Linked DNA regions of Lentisphaera araneosa HTCC2155. The protein of the gene in region 1 interacts with the protein of each later gene in a pairwise test. Links are inferred from orthologs where the notes say so. Each region holds a gene or a part of one and is shown on either strand. Other genes may lie near its edges.

What was found. Proteins that work in one complex are often made in the same cells at the same time.
Region 2: the proteins of LNTAR_RS06035 (region 1) and def interact in binary tests that used the Escherichia coli proteins (3 or more experiments, as listed by UniProt). The link is inferred for Lentisphaera araneosa HTCC2155 from one-to-one orthologs.

The regions. Positions count from the first base shown.
Region 1 is NZ_ABCK01000005.1:60,389-64,759, forward strand. What follows is about bases 1-2,955. They hold LNTAR_RS06035 (aspartate-semialdehyde dehydrogenase), read right to left. Parts: upstream 2,003-2,955; coding sequence 998-2,002; downstream 1-997. Other genes in these bases: tyrS (tyrosine--tRNA ligase), read right to left, coding at 1-996; LNTAR_RS06040 (enoyl-ACP reductase FabI), read right to left, coding at 2,002-2,802. Outside these bases: LNTAR_RS06045 (hypothetical protein), read right to left, coding at 2,974-3,234; LNTAR_RS06050 (sigma-70 family RNA polymerase sigma factor), read right to left, coding at 3,231-3,797; LNTAR_RS25240 (serine/threonine protein kinase), read right to left, coding at 3,813-4,371.
Region 2 is NZ_ABCK01000050.1:6,929-11,348, forward strand. What follows is about bases 428-3,390. They hold def (peptide deformylase), read right to left. Parts: upstream 2,225-3,390; coding sequence 1,631-2,224; downstream 428-1,630. Other genes in these bases: LNTAR_RS24040 (CDP-alcohol phosphatidyltransferase family protein), read left to right, coding at 428-1,140; LNTAR_RS24045 (DUF3859 domain-containing protein), read left to right, coding at 1,179-1,598; LNTAR_RS24055 (Rne/Rng family ribonuclease), read right to left, coding at 2,227-3,390. Outside these bases: LNTAR_RS26840 (small basic protein), read left to right, coding at 1-138; more of LNTAR_RS24040, read left to right, coding at 205-427; more of LNTAR_RS24055, read right to left, coding at 3,391-3,831; fmt (methionyl-tRNA formyltransferase), read right to left, coding at 3,847-4,420. UniProt on the Escherichia coli protein: Removes the formyl group from the N-terminal Met of newly synthesized proteins. Requires at least a dipeptide for an efficient rate of reaction. N-terminal L-methionine is a prerequisite for activity but the enzyme has broad specificity at other positions.

The sequences.
Region 1 (4,371 bases):
TTCTCTAATGTCTTCACGCCCGAAAAGTGCGGCAGCCGCAAAAATAGCTTTTTTCGCTTCTTCTTCGCCGTGGATCATCGTGGTCATTTCCCAAGCGAGCTTCTTTTGCGCTTCGCGCAAATGAGGTTCTTGTTCAACGGAAGCTTGTAGTGCTTCTACGACATCCTGAGGAAGGAAGGTAAAGAACTTAATAAAACGAATCACATCGGCATCGGCCACATTAAACCAGTACTGATAGAAGTCGTAGGGGCAAGTTTGCTTAGGATCTAACCAAACTGATCCACCCGCAGTCTTACCAAACTTTGTTCCGTCAGATTTCATGATGAGTGGTACTGTCATGCAGAAAGAGCGCTTACCATTGCTTCGGCGAATCAAATCCATACCCGAAGTCATGTTGCCCCACTGATCACTACCACCAATCTGAAGTGTACAATTATGTTCGCGATTGAGGTGAAGGAAGTCATAGCCCTGAAGAACCATGTAACTAAATTCTGTGTAAGAAAGCCCAGCTTCTTTACCTTCGAGACGAGAAGAAACTGAATCGCGGTTCATCATCACGTTAACAGAAAAGTTTTTACCAATATCTCTGAGGTATTCAATAATATTAATCTTAGAGATCCAGTCAAAGTTATTCACCAAAGTTGCTGAGTCACCACTAAAATCAATAATTTGTTTTAGCTGAGACTTAATACTTTCCACATTATGAGCAATATCATCTGAACTCAAAAGATTACGTTCTTGGCTTTTCCCACTGGGGTCACCAATCATGCCCGTAGCACCGCCAGCCAAAGGTAAAACACTATGACCATACTCTTGGAAACGACGCAGCGTGATAAGTGGCACTAAGTGACCAATGTGTAAGCTATCTGCCGTGGGATCAAAACCACAATAGACGCTGATTTTTTCGTCACTTAGATATGAACGTAGCTCATCCTGACCTGATTCTTGAAAAATAAGTCCACGCCACTTGAGCTCATCGTAAATATTGTCAGCCATTCTAGCCCTCTAGAAGAAGCTCAGCAATTTGAACTGCATTTAAAGCAGCGCCTTTGCGAACCTGATCACCAACTAACCATAACTCAAGACCATTATCAAGAGTCACATCGCGACGGAGGCGACCTACGTAAACTGGGTCTTTACCGGAAACATCTAAAGGAGTTGCCCAAAGGTTTTCTTCGCGGTTTTCAAATACTTCAACACCAGGAGCAGATCTGAGAACTTCATAAGCTTCTTCGATTGTGTAAGCATTATCGAATTCGATATTCAAACTCTCTGAGTGAGCACGCATAATAGGTACACGTACGCAAGTGGCTGTTACTTTTGAATCTTCATGAAAGATTTTGCTCGTTTCATTCATCATCTTCAACTCTTCTTCCACGTAACCATTCTCTTTCATCGGAGAGTTGTGTGGAAATAAGTTAAATGCGTAAGGCTGATTGATCACTGTATTCTCAAAGTCTTCACCTTGCAATTTAGCCGCAGTCTCTTGTTCGAGTTCCTGCATAGCTAATGCACCTGCACCAGATGCCGCTTGATAAGTTGAACATACAGTTCTCTTCACACCAAACTTCTTGTGAAGCGGCCATAGAGCGAGCACCATCAAAATTGTTGAACAGTTCGGGTTGGCAATAATACCCTTGTTCCATTTGATGTCTTCAGGATTGATCTCTGGCACAACGAGTGGAACTTCTGGGTCCATTCTGTAGTGCGATGTATTATCAACAACCACTGCACCAGCTTTTACCGCTGAAGGAGCGTATTCTTTTGAAAGTGAACCACCAGCAGAAGCAAGAACAATATCTACGCCTTCAAAACAGTCGTGAGTCAATTCTTCTACAGTGATGTCTTCACCACGGAAATTGATCTTTTTGCCTGCTGAACGAGCAGAAGCAAGAAGTTTAAGTGAGTTGAGCGGAAAATTGCGCTCTTCGAGTAATTCTAAAAGTTCGGCACCCACTGCACCAGTGGCACCCATAATTGCAACATTAGGTTTATTCATCATTATTTTTCCAGATTGTAAGCTTCCATGGGGCCCACGCCAACATTGCTGAACCCGCAATCAACATGAATGACTTCTGAAGTGATACCACGACTTAAGTCAGAACATAGGAACATCGCTGCATCACCAATCTCGTCGATTGTGTTTACACGACGTAGAGGAGAGATTTTCTCTTGAATGGTCAACATCTTTGTGAAGCCGGCGATACCACGAGCGGCAAGAGTATTCACTGGACCGGCAGAAATTGAGTTCACACGAACGCCTTGAGGACCGAGGTCATTAGCTAAGTAACGCGTGCTACATTCTAAACCTGCTTTCGCAACGCCCATAACATTGTAGTTAGTACAAATTCTTTCTGAACCGAGGTAAGTCAAACTCACAATACTCGCACTCTCACTGAGGTAAGGCTGAGCCGCTTTAGAGATAGCCACTAAAGAGAAAGAACTTACTTCACCCGCCATCGCGTAACCTTCGCGACTGGTGTTGTAAAACTCACCTTCAAGCTCAGATTTGTCAGCAAAAGCCAAACAGTGTACGACAAAATCAATTTCGCCATGTTTTTCGCCAAGTGCTTTGAAAGTTGAATCGATGGTTTCTTGATTAGTTACATCACATTCGAGTAGTTCTACATCATTGATATCGAATTTTTTAAAGAGTTTTTCAACTCCATCTTTCATACGATCATTCATGTAGGTCAAAGTGATATCTGCACCTTGATTTCTAAGGGACTCAAAAATGCCCCATGCAATTGATCTGTGATTTGCTACACCAAGGATAACACCTTTTTTGCCTTTCATTAACATGGCTAAACTCCGTAAGTTGTTGGGATTTTATATTTTAAACTCGCAGATAGTAGCACAATTCAAGAGAAAAAAAAGATTAAAAAAATCTTTTTCATCACAGGATCAAGTGAAAGCATTATTTAAGGAAAGATTATGACAACAAAAGCAATTTTTATTTTGAAACAAAAAGATCTATTTCTCTTCTTTTTGTGATTGCCGAACTTGAGCTTTGAGCTTTTCTTTGAAGTCTGAGTTTAATTTCTTTTGGCACCCTTCTTCGAACTCCGCAAACTTACTTTCTGCATGCTGAAATTTTTCGGCATCGCGCTGATAGGAACCACATACCACGCACATTTTTATATGAAGCTTTATCCACCAACGCTGCATGGGCGAAGCTTTATGAAGTTTTTGGTCAGCCATTTTTCTAGCAATCTGTTTACAAGTTAAAATCATTTGTACGTATCGCCCCAATTCTTATTCAAGCAGACTTTCATCGACTTTCTGACTCGGTGTGTGATCACCCATAAATTTGCATGGCTAATATTAAATTCTTCGCAAATTTGCTTTGCATCAATTCCGTCAATCTCTTTCATCATGTATATACTTCTCAAAGGCTCATTCATTTTTTCTAAACATGCTTTAAAGATCTGCCAAAACTCTTCTTTCTCAAATGATTGGAAAGGATCAAAGTCCCAATCGGCAACTTTTCGAGAGAAAACACCTGCCGTTTTAAAGATTTTACTATTGACTTCAGGGAAGGAATTGAGTTCACTTTCATTCAATTCTCTTAAATCGCGCTTAATGCTATCGATAATTTTATTTTTCATTATTCCGCGCAACCAAAATTTCACGGGGACACGCCCATCAAACTTATCTAAGGATTTTACTGCGGCTAAAAAAGTTTCTTGCACCACATCTTCTGCTTTGTGGCTATCATTGAGTCGAGAGTAAGCAAAGCCGAATAAATAATCGGAATATTCCTCTACCCAAAACTCGGGTTCACGCTCTTTGCTCACGATAAAATCTCTTGTTTACTTTGTATACTGTATCAAGAGTAGAAGAATAATAATACTTGTCAAAACAGCAAAGATAGAAATCAGCACTAAAACGATACTTTTTTGATTCCTATAGATAAATTGAGAAAAATGACGATTTAAACCTGCCCCTTTGTCGGCGTCGGGAATATAACCCGCCATATAGACCTCAACATCGCGCATCAAATCACCAACTTTTTGATAACGTTCAATTAATTTCTCATCCAAAGCTTTCATACAGATTGCGGCGAGCGAACGAGGCACTCGACAATTGGGCAAGTGGATGAGCTTCACATTATCTGGATTGTCGCCAACGGCTTCCTCACTGTAAAGTAATGGGTGTTTGATTTTTTCATTCAATTTACGACGTAAAACTGCGGTAGTCGTCTTACCATTCGCGGGTGCACGCAGGGTTAAAATCTTATATAATATCCCCCCGAGTGCATAAACATCGCTACGAGTCCCCACGAGATCAGAATTACCAATCGCTTGCTCGGGCGACATAAAAGCAGGGGTCCCAATAACTTTTTCTTTTTCTGAATCAATGATGAAATCC
Region 2 (4,420 bases), on another replicon or contig:
TTAAAAGTAAAAGGCAATACTGCTGGTAAAAAGAACGTACTTAAGCGTTTCGAACGCGTCGACCAACTCATTCAAGAAGGTCGTCTTAAGCCAGGTGATCAAGTTTTAGGTCTACCAAAAACTAAAGTTAACATCTAAGACTTTAAAAAGACTTTTCCAAAAAGACAGGTATTTTAACCTGTCTTTTTTTTTCGTGAGATCCCTATGAGCACAGAACACACAATTAAGCATACACAGCTTTACAAAAAGATCCCTACCCTCTTGACTTTGGGTAATTCTCTTTGTGGTTTTACTGCAATCCTTCTAGCTCTGCAGGCCTACGAAAAGATTCTCACGAAAAACTCCAACGATCACTTCGAAATTATTTCCCATAACGCTAACACAACGATCATGCCCTATGTTTTCGCGGCATGTGCCTGGGTTATCATTGGCGCCATGATTTTTGATGCATTAGATGGCTGGAGCGCGCGCAAACTCAACGCCACTTCTTTACACGGCATCGAAATGGACTCACTTGCCGACATGGTCACATTTGGTGTTGCTCCAGCTGTCCTCGTGTACATCTACGCACACGTAACAGTATTTTTAGGTTTTGCAGAAGTTAAAGACCTCGGATTCATTCGCCAAGATAGACTGTTTTGGCTAGCAGGCGCCATGTACATGGGTTGCGCAGCCTTAAGGCTTGCACTTTATAATGCCATGGAAATGGAAAGTAAATTCAATCCCAAAGAAGGCGTCGCTAAAGAAACCGGCTTCCGTGGCATCCCCACACCTGGAGCAGCTTCAGCCGTATGCTCGATAGTCATTATGGGTACTACAGAAGCCAATCTCCCCGAATGGCTTATGACTTTTTTTCTCCCTATTTACACAGCATTCTTAGGTCTACTAATGATCAGCCCTATCCCTTACCCCCACATGGCCAAATGGCTTGTTTCACCTGTGAATCGCGCTCGGAAAATCATTATCCTACTGCTCATCATAGTTGTAGGAACTGCTGAAGTCATTCGCTATGGCAGCGGCCCAAAAATGACCGCAGCCGCACTCATCAACCTCTACGTGCTATCTGGCCCCATCATGCTTATCTTAAGTAAAATCAAGGGCCACAAAATCACCGAAGATGAAGATCTTATCAGCGCTTAAAGGCTCGCTAGATATTTTCAAACAAGATCCACTCAACAATGGCTAGAAAAAAAACAACTTTCAAAATGCTAAGCTATGGCGTCCATAGCCACTGGGACAAAAGCAGCAAAGAACTCCCCAAGCTAAAAAAATTCACCTGGCAAATACCCGCTCGTTTAAACATTGAATTTGGCTATGTGCTTAACATCAAGCAAGCTCGTGGAAAAAAACTCGAATTCATCATTGATCACCCCGACTTTATCGACGAAAAAACTGGAGACACCGCAGCTCCATTTCGAGGTGAAATGTATATTCGCTCGAATGACTGGGACTTCTTCTTAGGGGATACTCTATGGTCTCCCATCGAAGACAAAGTAGGAACTTGGACTTTAACAACCAAGATAGAAGGGGAAACCCTAGTTCAAAAACGCTTCACAATTACCGAAGATCAAGGTCAATTTTCCGATTGGAAAATATAAAAACCCCGTTATTTCTAACGAGGTTTATAAACTTAACGGCGTTTCTTAGCCTTTCGCTTTTTAAGAGCTTTTTCGGTCTTCATCCGTAACTGTTCTAATTTTTTAGCCACGAGCTTCAAATCATCTTTCTCAGCTTTATCCGTGAATAAAACACCATCAAGGTGATCGATTTCATGCTGCATACAGCGAGAGGTTAAACCGCCAAAATCAGCTTCGATAATTTCGCCCTCCAGTGTTTGCGCTTTTAGAACAATGTTGCTAGGGCGAACCACTGCGGCATTAATTTGAGGTATAGATAAACAGCCTTCTTCAAAAGATATATCTTCGCCCGAAGTAGAAATAATTTCTGGATTGATGAGAGCCAAAGGCATTTTAGGGCAAAGCAATTTCTCCCCATCACTGCCATATGTCTCATCTTCAAAATGAGTGTCAATAACAAAAACTCGCAAGCTCCTACCTACTTGAGGAGCTGCTAAGCCAATGCCATTCTCTTCGTACATGGTATCAACCATTTCTTCCACAAGCTCACGGATCTCATCGTTAATTTCAGAAATCGGCTCAGCAACTTTTCTGAGCACCGGATTTCCAAATTTTTTAACATCAAGAATATGGCTTCCTGAAGACATGATTAACGATACTCCTTCATGGACTGAGGATTCACTACTTTAAACTCTTCCACGTGTAAGCTATCATCCGCACGGAAAGATAAATTACCACCAAGAGACTTCTCCATATTCCTAAGAATACGGGCATCCTCATCACGTAGACGATGTAAAATATCAGGGTGACAAATCACGCGCACTTCAATTTTCTCTTTTGTTCTCTTTAATAAAGCTTGAAGCTTTCTCTGAATTTCAACTGACACGGAAACCATCGACTTAACCACACCTTTACCCTCACAATTCGAACAAGGTGTGTAGAGAGAATCTTTAAGAGACTGGTGTTCGCGCTGACGAGTCATCTCCAAGAGACCAAGCTGAGAAATAGGCGAGATCTTAGTCTTAGCCTTATCGTGCTGAACAGCTTTTTTGAGTGAGCGATAAACCTGCATCTGATCCTTTTTGGAACGCATATCAATGAAGTCGATTACAACCAAACCACCAATATCACGCAAACGCAATTGACGTGCAATAGCTTCGGCTGCCTCAAGGTTGGTCATCAAAATTGTCTCAGGATGATCTTTACCTTGACGAGCTTTACCTGAGTTAATATCAATGGCGATTAGAGCTTCGGTCTCATCAATACAGATGTAGCCACCAGAAGGTAAACTCACTTGACGTTCAAAAATTGAGTCAATTTGCTTAGCGATACCGAAGTGCTGAAATAAAGGCTTGTGCTTATTGTGATGCTTTAGCTTACCTATATTCACATCAGAAATTTTGACAATTGTCTTTCTGAAATCTGCGTAAGCATCGTGATTATCAATCCAAACTTCATCAACTGAATCAGTCAAGAAATAACGCGTCGAACGCGACATCAAATCAGGCTCACGATAAAGGCAATAAGGAGCACGCTGAGTTTGACGATTGCGCTCCATCGTATCCCATATATCTAAGAGCATCTCGATATCGTTGTGGAAATATTCCTCTGGCTTACCGTCACCCAAGGTACGGCAGATACATCCCATTCTCTCTGGAAGACTCATTTTACGAAGAATATTGCGTAAACGATCTCTTTCTTTGTGATTCTGAATGCGCTTAGAGACACCGATATGACTTGTATGTGGCAATAAAACTAAGTAGCGACCAGGAATACTCAAGTTAGTTGTTACACGTGGGCCTTTAGTTCCGATAGGTCCTTTAGTAACCTGTACAATAACCTCTGAACCCACGGGGAAAATTTCAGGTATACGCTCAATCTCTTGACGCATGCGCTCCTGTTCATCTCCATCCTTAGATTTCATCGATTTTTTTATCGTACTGCGAAATGAGTCCCCAATATTGGCATCCATTGCGGCGACAGTATCTTTTGACATAGCATCTTGCTCAAAAAGACCATCGTTATATGCAGCTGGAATCATATCCCAATAATGTAAAAACGCGTTCTTTTGAAAACCGATATCTACAAACGCTGCTTGCAATGAGTTTTCTAAGTTTTTGATACGGCCTTTAAAAATAGACCCAACAAGTCGCTCTTGATCATAACGCTCCACTTCGTATTCGGTGAGAGTATTATTCTCAACCATAGCGACGCGTGTCTCAAGTTGCTCTTTGTTAATAAAAATTTGTTTCATAATTTATCCTAAAATTTAACTATTCCTCGAAGTAAGGTTATCTCCATTTTTTAACCCTGCTCCAAGCAAAAAATCTTTCACATCCATTTCTCGTTTCCCTTCCGGTTTCACCCGGCGCACTTCTAATAAGTCTGAGGAAGAACTGGCCACCTTTAAACTGGACCCATCTAAAACGATCTCTCCTGGAGATCGCTCTAGTGAGCTGGACTCACAAACGCTAGCTTCACATATCGCAAGTCGTTTGAATTTGTCCCCAACTTGGTAATAAGTCCAAGTCCCCGGCCAAGGCTGGCAGGCAAAGATTTTTCTAATATTTGACTCAGCTGGCTGGCTCCAATCAATGAGGCCAAAGCTTTTGCCAATTTTCGAACAACTTGTAGCTTCTTCGTGATTTTGTTCTGTGGCTTCTAAACCATTGTGAACCACGTCCTGGATATCATTTACAAGTTGTTGTGCCGCTATATTTGCAAGTTTTAGCTCCAGTGAACCCGTTGTTTCATTTTCTTCTAGATTCACTTTATGAGTTCGGTATACTGCTCCCGTATCCATACCTTTCGCCATCTGCATCATAGATACACCACTCTCTTTT